Regions from separate parts of the Methylocystis bryophila genome, predicted to be linked through region 4. Evidence: predicted binding sites of a transcription regulator. Region 4 holds the regulator's gene; each other region holds the start of a gene.

Region 1 (5,726 bases), 2.2 Mb from region 4:
TTTCGGATTTTTCGGGTTGTGCTTGAGAAACCGAGACCACAGCACATAGGCCATGGGCGCGGCCCCCAGCGGTAAACCTGGATGTCCGCTGTCGGCCTTCTGCACCATGTCGACCGAGAGAAATCGTATCGCATTGATGCAGCGCTGGTCTAACGCAGCGTTTGAGTTGGAGAGCGTCATGACGTCGGTCCACGCGCGACAAGGACACGAGAAAATTAGGGTGGCGAGCCGACCCATCAAGCCGGCCTGCCGCGCGCTCGTCCTCGGCGTGGGGCCTTCCGCCGGCTAGAGCGCGACGCAAATAACAGCGGTCGGCGCGCTCTTCAGCCCCAGCGTCTTTATCGAATGGAGGCCGATAGCGGCGTGCAGAAAGACGCCAGTCGCTTCAGCGGAGGAGAACGAGCGGATCGCCGAGACCGGGAATCGGATGGGCCTGGGGGAACGGAGGGTGTATGGGCACGACATCGTTCGAGCCGCCGCTTACATATTCAAAGAAGGAGATTTTCTGCGCCGTCACGCTCGGATAGCAAGTGACAATATTCGCGCAGCTCACATGGATGAACAACTGCGCCCAGCCGTCGCCCGATGCGACCTTATCGATCGCGATCGCGGTTCCCTCGCTCTTTCCATAAGGCCCGAAAGTTTGGATGCGCCAGGCGTCGACCTTCTCGATCTTGTAGCAGGCGTTTTGCTCGACCCAGGCGATCGCTCTCGCCCATTTGCGGTCGCAGTCGGGTCCGACCCTGCAGGCGACCGAAGTCGGCGTGGCTCCGTCCTCGGCGGCGCTGCCGCAAGCGGCCAGCGCCAAGGAGATCAGAATCAAGCAAAGCCGCGCGAGGCGTTTCGTCATAGCAACGATCCACGTCAGTTCAGGCGCTCGGATGGCGCAGCCAACAGCAGGAGCGGACGGGCAGGACGTTGGCCTATCGACGGCGAAAGGTAAAGCCTGAAGCGCAAGCAGCGTCCGAGGAGGGCGACGAGGCGATCTCCCTGATTGTAGGTCAGAGGTCGAAATTAGAAGCGCCTAATGGCTTCGATCTGTGGTCTCCATCGCCTTGCCGAGCGAGACTTCGAGCTGCTCGAGCTCCTGTTTGTTGCCGCACTCGTGGAGAAGGGGGACAAAGGCTTCGCGTGTCGACTCCGACAACACCCAGCCCAGCGGCGCCTGGACAGGCAGCGGCGCGCCGTCTTTATGCGCCCTGCACATCGCCATATGGGCGAAGTAAGGCGCTTGCAATGTTGCGGTCACTGGAGTGGATTGCGTGACGAGCATCTCCTTCGAGTTGGCGAAGGTCTTGGCAAGGCGGGCTTGAGGGGATGGCGCGCCTGATGAATTCGTTACAGCAGGCTTCAGAAGGTCGTCGAACTCGGCGCAGATTTCCGCGGCGAGCTCGGCCGCGGCTCTGGTGCCATGCGCTTCTCGCACATGCACGAGCCCCTGAAACGGCGCGGAAAACTCGTTGATATAGGCGTTCTCGACTTGTACCGGATCAAGGGAGAGATAATTCGCTGGGTCGCCGACTCTTTTCGCGTCCGTCGAAGCCTCTCCTGGCGGGGTCGGCGGATGTTCACGCTCGGCGTTGCTCAGCAGGCATTTTCCGCCTTTCTGCGCCTCTTTGATGCGCACCAGCGTGCGGGTCTCGTCGAGCCCCGGATCGCTGCTTATCATGAGGATCACGAGCTTGACGCCGGGGGACTTGTCCTTGAGCGCCACACGCGCTGCGCGGGCGAGCTCGAGCGCCGAGAGCGCGCCGTAGTTTTCGAAATATCCGCCGTCGATGACGGAGCCGCTTCCGCGACCCAGATCGCCTGCGGGTGAAACATAGGTGAAGCGCGCGCTATTGTGCGCGGCCGTGCTCGCGCGAACATCGCTGCCCAACATGTGGAGCTCATCGAGACTATCAACGAAGACGTCGCGCTCGATTTTGACATGTCCGGCGATGATCCGCCTGCCCGTCTCCTCATGCGTGCCATTCAGCAAGAGGATCGGGCGCCATGTCTTCGACGTGGTCGCCCTGTCGGGAAAGAAGCTGAGGAAGGGCCGCGCCAGAAAGCCCTTGCTGGCGTGCTCGAAGCTTTGCTCGAGCGCCACGCCTCGGTCTCCTTGGCCAAAATCCGGCAGGATTTGCGACGGCGCGTCGACAAATATCCACGTCGCGAGCGCGGGCGCGAGAAAGTCGTCTGCGAGAAATTCAGTCGCGTGCGGCTTGAGGCCTTCGGCGCGCGCCGCGAGCGACGCCGAGTAGACCGCGGCGCCGACGCTGCCGCCCGATACGCCGCTGATCGCGAATAGATACGGCGACAGACCGCCAGAAGGTTCGAGATCTTTTTCTAATTTCTCGAGGACTGTCGCGGTCCAGTAGGCCGCGCGGATGCCGCCGCCGGCAGTCGCCACAATCACCATGGGAACGGGTTCGCCAGCGTGCAGCTCGCCGTATGCCGTCCGCGCCTGCTCATACCAAGCCTGCGCCGCCTCCTGGACAGTCATCCGGTCTTGGGGCGAGGCTACGAAAGAAAATTCCGGCGGCGTTCGGCTGACAACGCAGTTTTGGCCGTCGCACAGCCGCACTCGATGAAAAGGCCGTAGGACGGCGTTGGCCAAGCCCAGCACCAGCACGAAGGCGATCGTATAGCCGAGCACCACGCGCTTGTTGGCTCCGGCGCCGAAGATTTGCTTCTCTACGGCGAAGTCCACCGCGAGCTCGAAGAAATTGACGGCGGCGAGCACGGCTCCGAAGGCGAAATAAGCCACGACCATTGAGCCGAAGAACCGCCCAATATGCGTAGGGCTGAACCACACGGCCGCAGCGACGGCGACCGCCACCGCAAAAAGGCCGATGGTGAAGCTCACGATCTCCCGCCGTTCCCGCAGCTCATCCTCGTTGCGCATTTTCTCGGTGGCGATGGCGCCAATTGGCTTCTTTCGCCGAAGCCAACTAATCAGAAACAGAAACACGAACGCGGACCCGCTGATCGCGATGGTCGCCGGGACAAACCCATGCGGTACGGTGCGGCGGAATGCGATGATGACGAGGCCGCCAAGCAGCAAAGTCTCGCCGATCACAGCCCCCCATAGCAGCCAGCGCGCCAGCAGCGCCAAGTCGCGCTCTGATCTTTGCGAAAACATCAGATAGTCGACGGTCCAGACGATCGCCGTCGCAAGAATGATGGCGAGCGGCGCCGTCCAAGCAAGCCAGCGCAAAAGGTCATCGCCCCAGGCGGCCTCCGGCAGGGCCCAGGCCGCCAGAGATAGATTGATCGCCGCGAAAAGATGCGCGCAAACGCCGAGCAATCGTGGCGGCCAGTAAAGCCACCGCTCATCGCCTGTGGGATGCGGGAGCGCGCCGGAAGCGACCGCGCCGTTTAGGCCGAGACGCGCGGTATGCCAGTTGTTCGTCGCCCAATAGACGAGCGCGAGGAATAGGAAACCGATGCGCCAGGGTTGGTTTTCACCCATGAGGCTGACGCCGAGATCACGCCCTTGATCATTGACAAAGAGAAGCCAGGCGGCGGCAAGAACGAGGACGACGGGTCGCCACATGGCGCCGAGGGCCCTCAACAAGTCGTGCGCCTTCGATACCCCCCGCAACAGAAGGGCCAAGAAGGCGACAGCGCATAACCACGTGACGAAGGCGGCGTAAATTCCCGCAGCCGTCGGCGGCCAGATTTTGAAAGAGATCAGCGCGCTCCCGCAGAGAAGGAAAATTGCGAGCAGCGATCCCCAAAAAACTTTTCCAACTTGGCTAGACCGCGGCAATTCCGTCATGGCCACCCTCACGCATTTGAAATTGGCTCACCAAAGACTCCTCGAGCAAAAATTGAACGCCTCGCAGAAGTCTTAATGCGAAAACCGACCCGATAATGGACCCGGCCGGAAATCTACCCTCCCTCGATTCCGAGATTTTGGCAAGAGAGCGCAGCTCGGCGTCTAAAAGCCAAGCCCCGCTTTCACAACGGTGACCGCTACCGTCGCTCCGCCGCCCAGTGGAAGCCCGCAGCTCCGACAACGCAAGCGAAAGGCAAGACTGCGATCCAGGCCGGATAGGAGAAGAGCGCGCCGCATAAGCCGGCGCCAAGTCCATAAGTTAGAAACATTGCAATCTGCTGCTTGGTGGCGTGCAGCAGGGTATGTGGCGGCTGCAGCATCGCCTCGGTGGCGGTGGTCACGATCGAGGTCAGCGTGCTGGTGAAGACGACTGTGGAAATTCCGAACCGACCGACCAAGCGCGCGGCGACGCTTTGGATTCCCATTGCCGACGAAGCTGCGATAATGAGCCCGTAGAGGCCGGCGCCCGCAAGCGGCCGGTCGATGAACTGCCACGCCAGCGCGAATCCGGCGAGAAGACAGGCTTCGAAAGCAAGAAGCAGCCATACTGCGCGCGGCGTCGCAAGCTTCGAAAGCCAAAGCGTCACGCAGGCTGAGGCCAAGGCGGCGCCCGCGACAAACCCCGCAAATGCGGTAAAGGGGCGCGAGGCCTGCATCAAATGCCCCCCTCCGAGCGCAAGGCCGAGCAAGGCTGTATTGCCCGTCATGGCTGACGGAAAGACCTCACCAAGATTGAAAAAAGCGAGCGCGTCCATGCTGCCGGACGCAAAGCTGAGCAAAGCCAGCCCTGCGTCCGCCAACTCCGGGCGCTCCTGCGAGGAATCGAAGTCCGTCATGTTCGTTGCCTGCTGTTGCGCCCGGCTGCATGCGATCGCGCGTCACTCCGGCATGACGAGCGGCCTGTTGTTCGGGAATTTTGCAATTGTCGCCTGATCGATGTTCAGGGTCTCTGCGACCATCTCCGGCGGCGAATGCGTGAGCCAATCGGACAGCGAGATATCCGCGTAATAGGAGCTCCTGAACACCTCGATATATTGGAGATCCGTATCGCCGATATTCTTGACATAATGCCCATTGTTGCGCTTGACGTAGCCGATATCCCCGGGACTGAAGTTCAAAGTGACGGCGTTCGGACCCGTCTCGAACGCCGTGACTTGCGCCTTGCCTTTGATCCAATACGCCCATTCGTCGGCATTGGGATGCCAGTGCAGCTCGCGCAAGGCCCCGGGCCGAATCGTGACGAGCCCCACGGCGATCGTCTTGGACACATTGAAATTGTGGCTGTCCGCGACTCTGACCTCTCCGCCCTTTGTCTTTTTCACGGGCGCGGACGACGCGAGAGAATAGGTGAAGGGATAAGGAGGGAAATCGCCCGGTTTCTCCATCGCTTTCTTGACCGTGGCCAAGGCGGCCGGCGTCGGGCCCTGAAAGATGTAGCGATTGTGAAGCGGGATTTTCGAGAAGGCCTCGACGGGAACGCCGAAATTTTCCGCGAGAATTTCGGGAGGCGTGTGCGCGAGCCAATCCGTCACGAGAGTGGTGTTGAATTCGGTGGCCTTGCCGTCATCGAAGCAGATGACGAATTCGCACCCGTCGGGACCGAGCCCTTGCAGCGAATGCGGGAAGCCTGAGGGGAAATACCAGAGGTCGCCCTCTTTCACGTCCGAGACATAGGCGCGGCCGTGATCGTCGAGCACGGTGACTCGGCAGGATCCGTAGGTCACATAGGCCCATTCGGCCGCCAGATGCCAATGCAACTCCCTTATCCCGCCAGCAGTCAACCGCATATTGACGCCGGAGATGGTTTCGGAAATCGCGAAATCCGCCTGCGTCACCTGTCGCGCCCACCCCCCGTTTTGAATGCGCTTCGGCGCATTGTTGAACGAGGCCCAGAACTGAG
Region 2 (5,726 bases), 140 kb from region 4:
GCAGGCCGATCGAGGGCTCGTCGAGCACATAGAGCACGCCGGTCAATCCCGAGCCGATTTGCGAAGCCAGACGGATTCGCTGGCTTTCCCCGCCGGAAAGCGTCCCGGAACTGCGCGACAAAGTCAGATAATCGAGACCGACGTCGATGAGAAAAGTGAGCCGCTCGCGTATCTCCTTGAGGATGCGATAGGCGATCTCATTTTGCTTTTTGTTGAGCTTTTCCGGCAGCGCGGAAAACCAGTCGGCGGCGGCGCGCACCGACGTCTCCGAGATCTCGCCAATGTGCTTTTGCGCGATCTTCACGGCGAGCGCCTCGGGCTTCAGGCGAAATCCGGCGCAAGCCTTGCACGGGGTCGCCGACATATAGCGGCCGATCTCCTCACGCGACCATTCGCTTTCCGTCTCGAGCCAACGCCGCTCGAGGTTCGGCACGACGCCCTCGAAGGGCTTCTTCACGTCGTATGAGCGGAAGCTATCGTCATAGGTGAAGCGAATCTCCTCGTCGCCCGAGCCGTAGAGGATCGCGCGTTGCGCTTTCTCCGGCAATTGCGCGAAAGGCGTCTCCATCCGGAACTTGTAATGGCGCGCCAAGGCTTCCAGCGTCTGCATGTAGTAGGGCGAGGAGGATTTTGCCCAAGGCGCGATCGCGCCCTTCCGCAACGTTGTCTTCGGGTCCGGCACGACGAGCTCGGGATCAATCTTCTGCTCATGGCCGATGCCGCCGCATTTGGGACAGGCGCCGAAGGGATTGTTGAAGGAGAAGAGCCGCGGCTCGATCTCGGGAATCGTGAAGCCGGACACGGGACAGGCGAATTTGGAGGAGAAGAGGATGTGGTCTCCGTAATGAGTGGAGACGTTGGCGGCAGTCGGCGACTGGGCAGTCGGCAGATCGGCAGTCGGACTTGGATTCGACTGCCCATTGCCGACTGCCGACTGCCCTGCATCCGCAAACTCCACCACCGCCAGTCCGCCCGCCAGCTCCAGCGCCGTCTCAAAGCTGTCGGCGATACGCGAGGCCATGTCGGGACGCACGACGATGCGATCCACGACGACGTCGATGTCGTGCTTCAGCTTCTTGTCCAGCGCCGGCGCCTCGACGATCTCATGATAAGCGCCGTCGATCTTGACGCGCTGGAAACCGCGGCGCGTGAATTCGGCAAGCTCTTTTTTATATTCGCCCTTGCGCCCGCGCACGACCGGCGCGAGCAAATAGAGCCGCGTTCCCTGTGGAAGCGCCAGCACGCGGTCGACCATTTGCGAGACAGTCTGGCTCTCGATTGGCAGCCCCGTCGCGGGCGAATAAGGCACGCCGACGCGCGCCCAAAGCAGCCGCATATAGTCGTGGATCTCGGTCACCGTGCCGACCGTCGAGCGCGGATTCTTCGAGGTCGTCTTCTGCTCGATCGAGATCGCCGGCGAGAGCCCGTCGATCTGATCGACGTCAGGCTTCTGCATCATCTCCAGAAACTGACGCGCATAGGCCGAAAGCGACTCGACATAGCGGCGTTGGCCTTCCGCATAGATCGTGTCGAAAGCGAGCGACGACTTGCCGGAGCCGGAAAGCCCAGTGAAGACGACGAGCTTGTCGCGCGGGATGACGAGATCGACGTTTTTCAGATTGTGCTCACGCGCGCCGCGGATCGCGATGACGCGGTCGTCGGCCCTTTGCGCGTCGAAGGCGAGTTGCGGCGCATCTGCGTTCTTCGCGAGCGCGGTCGATTTTCGGGAACTGGCCATCTAAAGCTTTGACCTGGCAGAGGAGGAGCCACGCGGGCCTTGGCTTTCTCCTTTGCCACGCGACTTAAGATGAATCCACGCTTGCGCTAGGGTAAATTCAGAAAAATGCCGCTTGCGCGCGGCGCGGTCTAGGTCTAGAACAAATATGGAACATCCGCCTCGGCGACCCAGCTGTGGATAAACGCCCTTCCCGCCGGGCGGGAAGGAGCGCGTTGCTCTAGGGTGGGATCCAGCGTGAAGGAGAGTGAGATGGCGGGCAGCGTCAACAAAGTAATCCTCGTCGGCAATCTGGGCCGCGATCCGGAAGTGCGCACCTTGCCTTCCGGCGACCGCGTCGTGTCCTTCTCGGTCGCGACGACCGAGAGCTGGCGCGATCGCAACACGGGCGAGCGCAAGGATCGCACCGAATGGCATAATGTTTCGATTTTCAACGATAATCTGGGCAAGATCGCAGAGCAGTACTGCCGCAAAGGCTCGAAGATTTACCTCGAAGGGTCGCTGCAGACGCGCGAGTATACCGACAAAGACGGCAATTCCCGCAAGGCGACGGACGTCGTGCTGCAGAAATTCCGCGGCGAGCTGACGCTTCTGGACAGCAAGGGCTCTCGCTCCGAGGGCGGAGACTACGACCAGGCCGGCTATGGCGCCGGCGCCGGCGCCGGCAGCTTCGGCCGCTCCTCGCCCATGGAGCGCTCGGGAGGCGAGCGTCGCCCCGCGCCGGTCGGCGCAACCTCGAGGCTCTCGAACGAGCTCGACGACGACATTCCGTTCTGAGAGGCGGCTCGCCGGCCCTGCCCCGCTCACGCGGAGGAGGGAAGAAGCCCGCTCCCTCTCCTGTGCGTCCCGAAGAGCTGTTCGCCAAGCCGCCAGCCTAGCGCGTTTTCCGCTCGAACGGCATCGTTCGAGCGATAAGGAATCGCGCAAACTCAAGAAGTTAGAGCATGTCCTGCCCGGAAAACCGCTCCGCGCTTTTCCGTGACATGCTCTAGGCGCTGCGTTATCGCCGCCAGCGCGACGAGCTGCGCGAGCAGGGCGAGAGTCCAGAAAGCCGTCGTCGCCGCGACGGAGGCGACGAGGAGAGCCGAGCGGCCGAGCAGCGTCAGTATGGCGCGGGTCTTTACGCCCTCTTTGGCCGCAAGCCGCGCCGCTTGGCGCAGCTCTCCCTAGGACTGGGCGAGCGCCAGCGCGTCATTCAAGCCGCGCGCGCCGGCCCTCGCGTAGATTTCGCCAGCGTCGCGTCCCACAGCCTGCAAACCCTTGAATGCCGCCGGACGCAGCACGCCTCCGGCCGCGACATTGGCCCGTCCAATCGCCGCGAGCATTGCTCCCAAGGCGTCGCGGTCGAGGGCTGCGGCGGCGAGGCGCGCCAATGATGCGGTCAGCGCGCGCGACAAGCGTCCGGTCTTTTGCGCGATCTTGAGAGCGCTCAAACCTATGCGCTCCGGCAGCGACGCGCGCCTCGATCGCAGGATCGATGGGAACCCCGCGCTGATGCGCGAGCGCGAGGAAGCTCTCCGCCAGCTCTGCGTCCTCGGCCTCGATCGCCGCGTCGATCTTGGCCGCGGCGCGGGGCGCCGTGAGGCGCTCCTCTAGCTCCCGACGCCGAAAAAGCGAATTATTCCCATCGTTTGCGCTCGGCGAAGCGCCTGAACGCGGCGCGACCCGGCGGCTCGAGGCGGGGGACCGCGATCTGGCCCGCGCAGCCGGCGCACAATTTTAGCTGGAAGCGGTTGACGCGATAGCTTTAAGATATATCTTATATCTGTCTAAACAAAAGGAGACATGTTTTATGAGACACAGTCATTGGCAGGGGGGCCATCACCCCTGGCCCGGCTTTGAAGGCCCGCGCGCCATGCGCGGGGGACGTCATGACGAGGGCTTCGGCCACAGAGGATTTGGCGGACGCTTCGGTGACGGCGAACGGGGCGGCAGAGGCGGCGGGAGACGTCGCATGTTCGAGGGGGGCGAGCTTCGCCTCGTCATCCTGCTTCTCACCGAGAGCGAGCCCCGGCACGGCTACGACATCATTCGCGAAATCGAAACGCGCACCGGCGGCGCCTATGCGCCGAGCCCCGGCATCGTTTATCCGACGCTCACCCTCCTCGAGGAGCTCGGACACATCGAGGCGCGAGCGACGGAAGGCGCCAAAAAGCTCTATGCAATCACCGCAGCCGGCGCGGCGCATCTCGCCGAGAACCGCAAGGACGCCGAGATCGCGCTGGCGCGCCTCGAAGAGTTGCGCCAAAGGAACGAGGTCGTGGATGCGGGTCCGGTCTTTCGGGCGATGAGCAATCTCAAAGCCGTGCTGCGCGAGCGCTTGTCGGGTCAGCCGGAGAAGGAGCTTCTGTTTTCCGTCGCCGATCTCATCGACGAGGCCGCGCGAAAAATAGAGCGGCTGTAGCGGGAGTCGAAGCGCGGCGCGCCGCCGGCCGCAGAGGCCTGCGAGGCGGCTTGCGACCGCCAAAACAATGACTGACTGCAAGAACGGCGACGACGCCTTCTTGCAAGCGGTCGATCAGAGAAAGGACATCGATCGGTGAAGATCTCGAGAGAATGGGCCACGCCGCTCACCATCGGCGCCTTCGGCCTCATGAGCGTGACGGGCCTGCTCATGTTTTTCCATCTCGACTCGGGGCTGAACAAGCTCGCGCATCAATGGCTGTCCTGGGTGATGATCGGCGGCGTCGCGACGCACGCCATCGTCAATTGGCCTGCCTTCAAGCGCTACTTCACCTCAAGCCGGATGGGCCGCGCCATCATCGGCGTCAGCGCCGTCGTGCTGGCTCTCACCTTCGTCTCGCTTCCCGGCCAGAAAGGCCCGCCGCCGCAAGTCCTGGCGTTGAGGGCGCTGACGAAAGCGCCGATCGCCAAAGTCGCGCCCTTGGCGGGGCGTCCGGTCGAGGAACTCATCGATGAGCTCGCCAAGGCCGGGATCAATTTGCCGAGCGCCAATGCGAGCATCGACAGCGCGGCGCCCGACCGCGGCTTGCAGGCAAAGGCCATCGCCGTAATTTTCGGCGCCAAATAGAGCGCTCGCCTGCTTCGTGAACGGCGCGACCTTGTGTATGATGCGCCTTGAGCTCGGCGTCGCGAAATCGTCTCAGGACTCCGCGACGCCTCCCCTTGCTACCGGAAAATCGCTTTGGGCTTTCCGGGACATGCTCGAGAAGAGCGGAGGCCAGCATGTCGGACGTTCACGCCGGCGACTACACAGACATTTACACGGAACCGTCGAACGTCGACATCCACACGCTCAGCAACCTCGGTCCCTTGGGGCCCATGGCGGGCGTGTGGCGCGGCTCGAAAGGTATGGACGTCAAGCCCAAGGCGGACGGACCGCATACGCAGACCTATGTCGAGCGCCTGGAGCTTCAGCCAATCGACCCGCAGACAAATGGCCCGCAACTGTTTTATGGGCTGCGCTATCACCAGCATGTCGTGAAGCCGGGAGAGGTGGAAACCTATCACGATCAGCTCGGCTATTGGCTCTGGGAGCCCGCGACGGGGACCGTCATTCAGACGATGACGATTCCGCGTGGGCAGACGGCGATGGCGGTCGGCAAGGCCGCGCCGAACGCAAAGACGTTCGAGCTTGTCGCCACTCGGGGTCTCACGACCTACGGCATCTGCTCCAATCCGTTTCTCGAAGAGGCTTTCCGCACGGACGAATATCGCATCAAGGTGTCGATCAACGCCGATGGGACATGGTCCTACGACGAAACCACCATCTTGATGCTCGGCGGCCGCAAGGAATTCAAGCACACGGACAAGGACACGCTGATCAAGATCGCCGAGCCGACGCCCAATCCGCTGGCGAGGCCTGGTGGCGATCGATAGCGGACCTTCTTCACGATGGCCCTCTGGCCGTGCAAGCGCCGCGCGAGACTGACCCTCGGCTAAGGACCTAGCGCGCGTTTCCCGCTTGAACGGAATCGTTCGAGCGATAGGGAATTGCGCCAAGTCAGAAACTTAGAGCTTGTCTGGAAAA
Region 3 (5,726 bases), 360 kb from region 4:
TTGAAGCCAATTCGAGAGGAGCGGGGTTCTCACTCCGGATCGAGCGGCGCAAGGCCCGATGGCTTGCCGTCCGCGCCAAACGTGATCTTCTCGATGCGCGCCTCCGCCTCGTTGAGCAAAGCGTCGCAGCGCCGCTTCAGCGCTTCGCCGCGCTCGAAGAGCTTCACAGACTCGTCGAGCGAAACGGTCGACTTTTCGAGCGCCGCGACGATCTCCTCCAATTCCTGCATGGCTTTCTCGAAAGGCAGGGTGGCGGGATCGGGAAGAGCGTTCAAAGCGAGACCTTTCGGAGGGATGAGGCAATCTCAGGACCTTGCGCGTCATGGCCGGGCTTGTCCCGGCCGTCCACGCCGAGATGTCGCGCAAACGGGGACGTGGAAGCGCAATGCCTCCGCTCGAATATTTCTGTCGCTCCACGACCCGGACGCCCGCGACGAGCGCGGGCATGACGGCCAAAGGCCAGAGACGCAGACATAGCCCATCGCGCCGGGAATCGCGACCGCTGTGCTCTTATCGCGCTTTTAGCCCTCGCCTTCCTCGGCGCCCCCGTCCTCGAGAATTTTGTCGGCGACGACGCCGGCGTTGGCGCGGATCGCCTCCTCGATTTTGGCGGCCGCCGCCGGGTTTTGCTTGAGGTAGTTCTTGGCGTTCTCGCGCCCCTGCCCTAGCCGCTGGCTGTCGTAGGAAAACCACGCGCCCGACTTCTCCACGACGCCGGCCTTCACGCCGAGATCCACGAGCTCCCCGACCTTGGAGATCCCTTCGCCATACATGATGTCGAACTCGACCTGCTTGAACGGCGGCGCCACCTTGTTCTTGACGACCTTCACGCGCGTCTGATTGCCCACCGCCTCGTCGCGGTCCTTGATCGCCCCGATCCGGCGAATGTCGAGCCGCACCGAGGCGTAAAACTTCAGCGCGTTGCCGCCCGTCGTCGTCTCCGGCGAGCCATACATCACGCCGATTTTCATGCGGATCTGATTGATGAAAATCACGAGCGTGTTCGAGCGCGAGATCGAGGCGGTGAGCTTGCGCAAAGCCTGGCTCATCAGCCGCGCCTGCAGGCCCGGCTGCACCTCGCCCATCTCCCCCTCGATCTCCGCGCGCGGCGTCAGCGCCGCGACCGAATCGATGACCAGCACGTCGACCGCCCCCGAGCGCACCAGCGTGTCGGTGATCTCCAGCGCCTGCTCTCCTGTGTCGGGCTGCGAGATCAGCAACTCGTCGAGCTGCACCCCGAGCTTCTTGGCGTAGATGGGATCGAGCGCATGCTCGGCGTCGACAAAGGCGCAGACGCCGCCGGCCTTCTGCGCCTCGGCGATCACATGCAGCGTCAGCGTCGTCTTGCCGGAGGACTCGGGCCCATAGATCTCGACGATGCGCCCGCGCGGCAGGCCGCCGACGCCGAGCGCGATGTCGAGCCCCAGCGAGCCTGTGGAGACGGTCTCGATCTCCACTGGCTTCTGGTTCTTGCCGAGCCGCATGATCGAGCCCTTGCCGAAGGCGCGCTCGATCTGCGAGAGCGCCGCGTCGAGCGCCTTGGTCTTGTCCACGGAGGTTCCTTCCACAAGGCGGAGATTGGCGGCTTTGCTCACGGCGAAATTCCTTCTGGCACAGGGGAAGCGGGCGGTGCAACGGCGGGCGGAGATCGAAAAACAGCCCGGACGGCCGAGCACCATTGTGCATGCTTTGTTCTCTCCTGCAAGCCTGTTTTCTAGCTTTGTTCGGCCCAAGGGATGGAGGATCAAATCCTATGGCGCCGCTTTCTCGCCATAATTCATGTTATATTATAACATTACAATGCCACTCCGCCGAGAATGGACACCCCGATGAGCCGATGGCCAGCCAGAAGATCTCTCGTTTTCCTTGCGGCGGTTCTGGCTCCGCTGCCGGACCGCGAAGCCGCCGCTCAGCATGCGCTTCCTGACATTGAGGTGTCTCAGAAGCCGCGCAAACAGGCCCGGCTTCGACCACAACAGCCGGCGCGCCCGACGACGACGGCGACGCGCCATGCCGCGCCGCTGCCGATTCTGCGCGCAGCGGCGGCGGTCCCCGGCCCGCCCACGCAGGCGCTCGGGCCGACGACCGCGCAACCGTCGGCGGAATTGACGAACGCCGCCCGGCTCGACCGCCTGCTGCCCAAGATCGGCGCCAGCCAGTATTCGCTCGACCGCGCCGCGATAGAGGCGCTTCCCCAGGGCAATGAGGCGCCGCTCGACAAGGTGCTGTTGCAGGCCCCCGGCGTCACGCAGGATTCAGCGGCGAGCGGCGGTCTTCACGTCCGCAACGAGCACGCCAATCTGCAGTATCGGATCAACGGCATATTGCTGCCCGATGGCGTCTCGGGCTTTGGGCAAGTCCTGGACACGGGCTTCATCGGCTCGCTGTCGCTCATCACCGGCGCGCTGCCGGCGCAATATGGGCTGCGCACCGCGGGCCTTATCGACATCGTCTCGCGCCCGCCGCCGGAAACGCCCGGCGGCAATCTCACGCTCTATGGCGGCAGCCACGCGACCGGTCAGACCTTCTTCGAATATGGCGCCAAGAGCGGTCCATGGGAGGTCTTCGCGACGGGGCGCTTGGTGCGCAACAATCTCGGACTCGAAAATCCCACGCCGAGCCATGAAGCGATTCACGATCTCACCCAGCAAGGGCGATTCTTCGGCTACGCAGCCTATGCAATCGACGACACGACGAAGCTCAGCTACATCACGGGAACTTCGATCGCCAATTTCCACATCCCCAACAACCCCAATCAACCGCCAAATTTCGAAGCCTTCGGCGTCGGCTGGTTCGATTCTTCGAAACTCAACGAAATTCAAGACGAACGCAATTTCTACAATGTGATCGCGCTGACGCATTCAGCCGGTCCGGTCGATGCGCAGCTCTCCTATTTCTCACGCTACTCGACGCTGCATTACGTCCCCGACCAAATCGGCGATCTCGTCTTCAACGGCGTCGCCTCCGACGTCTATCGCGCGAGCCTCGTCAACGGCTTGCAAGGGGACGCCGCCTATCGCGTGAACGACGCCCACACCTTTCGCGCCGGCTTCATCACGAGCGGCGAGAAAACCCATGTCGTGACCAATTCGAGCTTGGAGCCGCTCGACGCGAACGGCGTTCCGATCGACCAGCCTTATGGCGTCTATGACTCCAACGCCAAGGTCGGCTGGATCGCCGGCGTCTACGCGCAGGACGAATGGAAGCTCTCAGACCGGTTGACGCTGAACGGCGGCTTGCGTTTCGATCAGATCTGGCAGTTCGTCGACGCCGATCAGGTCAGTCCGCGCTTTGGGCTGGTCTTCAAGCCGTTGGACGGAACGACGCTGCATGCCGGCTATGCGCGCAATTTCACGCCCCCGCCGCAGGCGCTCGCCGCGCCGACGTCGCTCGTCCTTTACAACAACACGACGCTGCAGCCTGCAATTCCCTATTCGGGTCCGGTCCGCCCCGAGCGCGCGCATGTCTTCGACGTCGGGGCGACGCAGAAAGTGGGGCGTGAGCTCGAGGTCGGCCTCGACTTTTACTACAAGCGGGCGCGCAATCTGCTCGATGACGGGCAATTCGGGCAGGCCTATGCGCTCACGGCCTTCAATTATGATCGCGCCTACAATACGGGCGTCGAGCTAAGCTCGAAATTCGAAAGCGGCGGTCTACGCGCCTACGCCAATCTCGCCTGGGGCCGCCAGCGCGCGACCCAATGGACGTCGAACCAGTTCCTGTTTGGTCCCGACGAATATTCCTATGTCGCCAACCATTATATCTACACCGATCACGCCCAGACCTGGACGGGCTCGGCGGGCGCCTCCTATGTCTTTTGGGGAACGCGCGGCTCGATCGACATGATCTACGGCAGCGGTCTGCGGTCGGGCTTCGCCAACACGACCCACGTGTCTCCCTACGCCCAGGTCAATCTGAGCCTCTCGCGCGAGATTGGCGTGGTGTTCGACAAGCCGCTGACGCTGCGCTTCGATATCGTCAACCTGTTCGACCACGCCTATGAATTGCGCGACGGCTCCGGCATTGGCGTCTTCGCTCCCCAATATGGCCCGCGCCGCGGATTTTTCGTCGCTCTGAAGCAAGCGTTCTGACGGCGAGCCAGAGGCTCGCGGTCCGAGGCCACCCTCACACCGCCCCCATAATCCGCGCGAAAATTTCCCGCACCGCGCTTTGAGTCTCGGCCAGTCGCGCTTGGAGATGCGAAAGGCTCGGCGCATCGCCGGCCTGCAGGATGAGGTCTGTCAGCCCGCGCGAGGCCTTCTTCGGATCGAAATTCTCGGCGATCGCGAGCCGCAGGATTTGCGTCAGGCCCTGATAAAGCGACACGGCGTCGCCTAGCGTCGCGGCGTCGCCCTCGGCCAACACCCCGATCCCCGCAAGCTCCCGAACCGCCTCCGCGATCGAGGTCGAAAAGCGCCGCCCATTCTCGCGGTCTTGGGTCAGCTCCAGAAATTGGATCACGAATTCAATGTCGATCTGGCCGCCGGGCGCCTGCTTCAAGTCCCAGAGCCCGCCCGAGCCTTTCTCGCGCTCGAGCCTTCGGCGCATGTCGAGCGCGTCGGCGGCGGTGGCTGCGGCGTCATGGGGGCGAGAGAGCGCGGCGCCAATCGCGCTTTCGACGCGCGCCGAAAACTCCGGCGGGCCGGCGACGACGCGGGCGCGCGTCAGCGCCATGCGCTCCCAGGTCCAGGCGTCCTTGGCCTGATACTCCTCGAAGGCCTGGAGCCGCACGGCGATCGGTCCCTTGTTGCCGGAGGGCCGCAGCCGAAAATCGACCTCGTAAAGCAGACCTTCGGCGGTCGGGGCCGAAAGCGCGCTGATGAGCCTTTGCGTCACGCGCGCGTAATATTGCGCCGCAGGCAAGGGACTCTCGCCGCCTCGGCTCTCCGTGAGCGGGTCGGCGTCGTAGAGCAGCATGAGATCGAGATCGGAGGCCGCCGTCATCTCGCGGCCGCCGAGCTTGCCGAGCGCGACCACCGCCGCGGCGCCGCCCTCTATCCTCCCATGCGCTTTGGCGAATTCCTCCTCGACCGTCTGCAGCAGGCCGCGGATCGCGACTTCGGCAAGATGCGCGTAGGCGAAACCCGCCTCCGCCGGCGTGAGCGCCATCGTCAGCAGGCGCGCGCCAATGAGGAACTTCTGCTCCTGGCCAAAAATTCTGGCGCGATCGAGCGCCTCCTCATAGGAGCGCGCCTCGGCAAGCGCCGCACGAAGCCGCTGCGACAGATCGTCGCGGCCTGCGGAAGCTGGCTCGATCAGTGCGGCGATCACGCCGGGGCGCCGAGAGATCGTTTCCGCGAGCTTGGGCGCCGAGCCCATGATCGTCGCGATGAGGCGCAAGAGATGCGGATTGGCGGCGAGCAAGGAGAAGAGCTGCAATCCCGCCGGAAGGCCGTTCATGAACTTCTCAAAAGCCAGAAAGGCCTCGTCCGCCTGGCCGGTCGCCGCAAGCGCCCCGAGCAGTGCCGGGGTCAACTCGGTCAATCGCTCGCGCGCCCGGGCCGATCGCATCGCCGGAACTCGGCCGAAATGCCAGGCGCGCAGGCTCTCGGTCACGAGACGCGGACGCCCGAAGCCGAGCCGAGTGAGCGTCGCGAGCGTCTCGGGGTCGTCCTCGTCGCCGGTGAAGACGAGATTGCCGCCCGCGGTGGAAAGCTCGGGCGCGCTTTCAAAGAGCCGGGCGTAATGAGCTTCAACGGTCTCCAGGCGGTTCCGCAAGGCCGAGG
Region 4 (5,726 bases):
GACCGGAACCGGCGCATAATAGTCGGCCGGCGCTTGGCGATAGGGCAGGTCGGCGGCGACGGCAGGGAGGGCTCCGAGCGCCAGGGGCGCCAACAGCGCCGCAAGAAACGCGTGTCTCATTTTGCTCAACTCCATGCTTTGTCTCCAGACGCGCTAGTCCTTGGGCGCGTCGCCCGGCTGAGCCGCAGCTCAGGGAACGAGGCTTCGATGTATAATCGTTCAGCTTAACGAGACCTTTCTGGAGCCGACTCTCATCGTTTGGTTAAAGTAACTATTTAGGAACTATGTAGTAAGAATTGTGTCGATAATGGGGTATATGGGCATGTATTCGTATTTATACTTTGTGCCGCCGCCGGGCGCCAGAATTTTTGGCTTGGTTTTCGGTTGATGATGGCTAATAAAGCGTCAATGTCGGCGAGGGCGCCGGCGGCGATTGCGGAGGATGGATGCAGGCGGCGGAGCAGAGCGGCCCGGTTCTCGTGACGGGGGCGGCGCGACGCATCGGCCTTGCGCTGGCTGAGGGTTTTGCGCGGGCCGGCCGGCCGGTCGTGCTGCACGCCTCTCCCCGATCGCAGGCGGCGGCGCGGGCCGCCGCCGAGAAGCTCGTGGCGCAAGGTTTCAGGGCCGAGGCTCTGGCCTGCGATCTCGCGCGCACAGGCGAGGCGCGCGAGCTGATCCCGCGCGCCGAGGCGCCTTTTGGACCGCTCGCGCTGCTCGTGAACAGCGCGGCGCTTTTTGAGCCCGATTCTGTGCAGAACTTCACGCCCGAGGCGCTCGAGCGGCATTTCGCGGTCAATCTTTTCGCGCCCGTGTTGCTCGGCCAGGCTTTTGCGGCCCGTTTGCCCGAGGGCGCCACGGGCGCCATCATCAACATGATTGATCAGCGGGCGCTTCGCCTCACCCCGCGCGACTTCACCTACACCCTCTCGAAATCCGCGCTGTGGACTGCAACCCGCACGATGGCGCAGGCTCTCGCCCCGCGCATCCGCGTCAACGCCATCGGACCCGGTCCGGCGCTGCCAAATCTCTATGCGGGCGAGGCGGGATTTGCGCGAGAGGCCGCCGGCGTCCCGTTGCAGCAGGCGATCACGCTCGAAAGCCTCGTTGATGCGGCGCTTTATCTGGCGCGAGCGCGGCACGTGACGGGCCAGATGATCGCGGTCGACAGCGGCCAGCACCTCGCCTGGCGCACGCCGGACGTCGAGGAAGACTGAGCCAGCACTACTTTAGGGAGGGGCCGCGGGGCCAACCCGAATAAGGGGCGATCATCATGAGCCAATTCTCGATTCTCGTTCTGATCGGCAGTCTTCGCCGCGATTCATACAACCGTAAGCTCGCGGGCGCCGTCGCGAAGCTCGCGCCGCCAGAATTCTCGTTCACGCAAGCGAAGATCGCCGATCTGCCGCTCTACAATCAGGATGACGACGCGGCGCAGGCAGACCCCGTGAAGCGTCTCAAGGGCGAGATCGCCGCCGCCGCTGGGCTGCTATTCGTCACGCCCGAATACAACCGCTCCATTCCCGGCGTGCTGAAGAATGCGATCGACCATGCCTCCCGCCCCTATGGGCAGAACGCTTTCGCGGGCAAGCCCACAGGGGTCATCGGGATCTCGGTCGGCGCGATCGGCACGGCCATCGCGCAGCAGCAATTGCGCAACGTGCTGGCCTATCTCGACGCGCCGACGCTCGGCCAGCCCGAGGTGTTTTTGCAGATGAAGGAAGGCCTGTTCGATGCAGCCGGCGACATCGGTGAGGGCAGCCGTTCTTTCCTGCAGGGCTGGATGGACCGATATGTCGCCTGGGTGAAAAAGCACGCGGGCTAGCTTGGCGCTTTCCCCAGGGATGCTCGCCAGGGCGCAATCGAAAGCTAACGCCTCCGGGTTTCAATGGCGGAGTTGTTCGCCGCGCCGATTCGCTCGCAAACGGGCGGGTCCCGGCCGCATTCGGTGAAGCTGCGTGAAGAGGGGGAATGAGGCGTCGCCCGAAAAGGGCAGGGAGAGAAGGCTCTGCCTTCTCTGGTTCGTCGTGTTCACCCTTCTCGCAGGCGGCTATTGGCCGAGCCGCCTCGGCCTCGCCTTTATGGCGCTCGCCTATCTCGGCGTTCTTCATCTTGCGATGCTCGTCTTTGACGAGGTGACCTCGCCGCAATTCCATGCGGACATGAGTCCGGAGGAGTTCGAGCGCTATTGCGCTTCGCTTCTGCGGGAGCGCAAATGGGACGCGCGCGTCACGCCGGCGAGCGGCGATCAGGGCGTGGACATCGTCGCCGACAAGCGCGGTCTGCGCATCGTCGTGCAGTGCAAGAAATATTCGAAGCCCGTCGGGAATCGCGCCGTGCAAGAAATCGTCGCCGGCATCGCCCACCGGGACGCGCAAAGGGGCGTCGTGGTCGCCACCGCCGGCTACACGGCCTCGGCCATAAAGCTTGCGGCCTCCAATGAGGTCCTGCTGCTCCATCACTCGGAGCTCCACAGGATTGATAGGCTGCTGCGGTGACGGCGCCGCCAGCGTTTGCCTTTGCGAGATTCTCGCGAGCGCTCAACCCGCGTCGCTTCCGCGCGGAAGGGCTGATCTGGCCGTTGGCGGATTTCAGCAGGGGATGCGGCGACTCATCCGGCTCATTATGCAATTGCGGAACGCAGCGCGAACGGTTATGCTTCGTTCATGATTTGTTTATGGAGGCCGGTTATGCGGAGCGGACGGCGGCGTCACGCTTCGCCGCCTCTGGGGGCCAAACGCAATGCTCACGAGAAAACAGAGCGATCTTCTGCGCTTCATCCATGAGCGTTTGAAGGAGACTGGCGTTCCGCCTTCATTCGACGAAATGAAGGACGCGCTCGATCTGCGCTCGAAGTCGGGGATCCATCGGCTGATCTTGGCGCTCGAGGAGCGCGGCTTCATCCGCAGGCTTCCCAACCGCGCCCGCGCCCTCGAGGTGCTGCGGCTGCCCGAATCGGCGACGCCGCAGAGCGCCATCCGCGCCAAGAAGTTCTCGCCGAGCGTCATCGAAGGGAATCTCGGCCGGGTGCGCGCCTTGCAGGAACGCGAGGATGAGGAGGCGGAGGTGAACGTCGCGATCCCCGTCATGGGCCGAATCGCCGCCGGCACGCCGATCTCCGCCATTCAGTCGCGCAGCCACACGATCAGCCTGCCGCCCGATCTCCTGAGCTCGGGAGAGCATTTTGCGCTCGAGGTGCGCGGCGATTCAATGATCGAGGCGGGCATTCTCGACGGCGACACAGTCGTCATTCGCAAGCAGGAGCAGGCGGAGACCGGCGACATCGTCGTCGCGCTGATCGACGACGAGGAGGCGACGTTGAAGCGACTGCGCAAGCGCGGCGCCTCGATCGCGCTCGAAGCCGCCAATCCCGCCTATGAAACGCGCATCTTCGGCCCTGATCGCGTCCGCATTCAGGGCAAGCTCGTGAGCCTGTTACGAAAATATTGAAGCGAAGGGGGGGGCGCTCAAATCGGCCCTACTCGCGCGTGGCGCGCAAGACGTTTCTCGTGAAGGCCGGTCCGATGCGGTTGTCGACGATTTCCTCGGCGTAGGTCGCGGAGCCGTCGTCGAGCGAGAGGCGCACCGTCGTCGTGATCGTCAGGCTGGCGCGCGAATATTCGGCGAGCGTTTCCGCGGAAGCTTCGGGGCGCCTGGCCGCGAGCTCCTTTGTCTCGCGGTCGATGACCTCCCGCCAGGCTTCGGTCAAGGCGTTGGAGTCGAAGACCTTGGTCGAGGTGAAGGTGACGAAGCCGTGGGCTTCGTCCTTGTCGTAGCGCGTTGTGAGCTTGATGGGCACGCTGGCCCCGTTGCTGTGGCCTTCAGCGTTGGCGGTCTGGGGCATGCCGAGATCGGCTTCGCGTTCTTCGGGTGTCTGCGCTTCGGCGAAAAGGCGGGCCGCTGGCGCGATCACATCCATCGGGAAGAGGGAGCCCGGCTGCAACCGCGGCAGGAGGGACTGCAGCCGTTCCTTGGCGGGGTCGTCGCTTTTCAGCCCCTCGATGCGCGTCTCGACGGCCTTGCGCATCGCGTCGAGATTGTCGATCTTCTTCGCCGCGCCGCGCGGATCGGTCTCGACCTCGATCATGTCGGCGCCGAAGGCCTGGATGCGGTCACGAAAGATCTCGGTGAGACTGGGCTGTCCCGGCGGCGGTTCCTTGGGCGTGAGCCGCCAGCGCATCTTGAAGCCGCTGAGCGTGGGTTCGAGCACGGTCAGGCTGTTGGTGAACTCTCCCCGCACGCTTTTCTCGCCGGCCCTCGTCAGACCGTGCGAATCGGCGCTTGTCTCGATCTCGACGCGGTAGACGCGCTCCACGCCGATCTTGGGGCGATAGGCCGGAAGGCGCGTCGTCAGCTCCACGGCCAAGGCTGAATGCCCGCCGGCAAGGGCGAGCGCCACGAGAGAGAATCCCGCCAAACTTGAGAGGCTTTTGCGATGGAAGTCCGCTCGAGCGCCTTGATTCTGGCGCGCCTTCCCGCCCCCTGCGCAGCTGCGTTCGAGGGACAGACGCGCGAGGAGGGCGTAGCAGCTTCTTCTGGGGAGCTTGACCATATTCTCATTCGGACGTCGGGCCGCCGCCTTCAGACCTATCCCATTCAGCGCGCGGACGCTACAAGCGGGGGCGGCCTTCGGCGGAAGACGAAACGCCGCGACTGGCGCGTTTTTTCATTTGGGCGCCTTGGTTTCGGCCAAGCGCGCGGCCATGATGGGGATCGGGGAGAGCTCCGGCGGTGGCGTCCCGGACGAATCGGGGCGCAGCCCGCAACGCGCGGGGAACGAAGGCGGCTTTTTTGAGCGAGAACGACGCCGCGGACCATGAATTCCGTCGCAGAGGCATCTGCGCCCTCTGCGACGCGTTGCCCACGCCGCGTCTTTCGCACGGGCTCCGCCGAACGGCGCGCTTTTACTGCGGCGTCGGGCTCCTCATCGTGCTCCTGATGAGCCTCGGGGTCGGCGCTTTCCTGTTCTCGCTGGCGCGCGGTCCGATCGCTCTTTCCTGGCTCGCGCCGGTCATCGTCGAGTCGCTCGATGAACTCTACGGCCGACGCTACGAGTTTGGCCTGAGGAATGTGGCGCTCGCCGACACGTCGCATGGACCGACGCTCTTCGCGGAAGGACTCACGGTCAAATCCGCGGGTCGGACCGTGGTCGCCGCCCCGCGTGCGGAATTCTCCGTCGATTTCCTGGGCCTTCTTGCCGGCCGCGTGACGCCGAAGAGGATCGAGGCGCTCGACCTCGAGTTGCGACTCGTCATGCTTCCCGACGGCTCGCTCACGATCTCGGCCGGCGCCGATCCCAAGGAGGCCGTCGTGATCGGGCCGGCGGCCGCGAAGCCCACCCCCGCAGAGGCGGCGGGGCCGCACCCGAGGCTCCTGCATTTCGCCGGCGCGGCTGTTCGTGGGCTTCTGGATTTTGCGACCAACCCGGAGAGCGCCATAGGCGGCGTCGACCATGTTGGAGTCGTGCATGGACGGCTCGTCATCGACGACCGCGCGCTCGGCCGCACGATCCGTTACTCCGACCTGACTTTGATCGTGCAACGAGAGGCCGGCGGCTCGAAATTCGAGCTCGCCGCGACCGGCGCGGCCCGCCGCTGGTCTCTGGTCGGGACCACCCACGGGGCGCCGGGCACGCAGCGCGAGTTCGAAGCCCGGGCGCAGGAGTTCACGATCGACGAGCTGACTCTGCTCAGCGGTTGGCGCAACCAGCAATTCGACACCGACGCTGC

What was found. The regulator LexA, encoded in region 4, represses DNA repair genes until DNA is damaged. The targets are predictions, from matches to a motif close to TGTTCNNNNTGTGTTCNG.
Positions count from the first base shown of each region.
Region 1: a site for LexA is predicted at 3,808-3,825, ahead of QMG80_RS00700 (patatin-like phospholipase domain-containing protein). Genes of this name have one in related genera too.
Region 2: a site for LexA is predicted at 1,874-1,891, ahead of uvrA (excinuclease ABC subunit UvrA). Genes of this name have one in related genera too.
Region 3: a site for LexA is predicted at 1,711-1,728, ahead of recA (recombinase RecA). Genes of this name have one in related genera too.

Region 1 is NZ_AP027149.1:151,173-156,898, forward strand. Features, by position in the region: gene tkt (transketolase) at 1-180, opposite strand, end outside; gene QMG80_RS00695 (hypothetical protein) at 386-850, opposite strand; gene QMG80_RS00700 (patatin-like phospholipase domain-containing protein) at 1,025-3,562, opposite strand; gene QMG80_RS00705 (YoaK family protein) at 3,964-4,662, opposite strand; gene QMG80_RS00710 (cupin domain-containing protein) at 4,705-5,726, opposite strand, start outside.
Region 2 is NZ_AP027149.1:2,324,720-2,330,445, reverse strand. Features, by position in the region: gene uvrA (excinuclease ABC subunit UvrA) at 1-1,738, opposite strand, end outside; gene ssb (single-stranded DNA-binding protein) at 1,988-2,512, shown strand; gene QMG80_RS10905 (hypothetical protein) at 2,902-3,168, opposite strand; gene QMG80_RS10900 (hypothetical protein) at 3,173-3,331, shown strand; gene QMG80_RS10895 (PadR family transcriptional regulator) at 3,528-4,139, shown strand; gene QMG80_RS10890 (DUF4405 domain-containing protein) at 4,275-4,766, shown strand; gene QMG80_RS10885 (FABP family protein) at 4,922-5,575, shown strand.
Region 3 is NZ_AP027149.1:2,104,809-2,110,534, reverse strand. Features, by position in the region: gene QMG80_RS09975 (exodeoxyribonuclease VII small subunit) at 30-275, opposite strand; gene recA (recombinase RecA) at 522-1,595, opposite strand; gene QMG80_RS09965 (TonB-dependent receptor) at 1,830-4,091, shown strand; gene QMG80_RS09960 (bifunctional [glutamine synthetase] adenylyltransferase/[glutamine synthetase]-adenylyl-L-tyrosine phosphorylase) at 4,126-5,726, opposite strand, start outside.
Region 4 is NZ_AP027149.1:2,466,568-2,472,293, forward strand. Features, by position in the region: gene QMG80_RS11535 (outer membrane beta-barrel protein) at 1-120, opposite strand, end outside; gene QMG80_RS11540 (SDR family oxidoreductase) at 447-1,214, shown strand; gene QMG80_RS11545 (NADPH-dependent FMN reductase) at 1,271-1,822, shown strand; gene QMG80_RS11550 (restriction endonuclease) at 1,956-2,495, shown strand; gene lexA (transcriptional repressor LexA) at 2,740-3,447, shown strand; gene QMG80_RS11560 (hypothetical protein) at 3,476-4,396, opposite strand; gene QMG80_RS11565 (YhdP family protein) at 4,789-5,726, shown strand, end outside.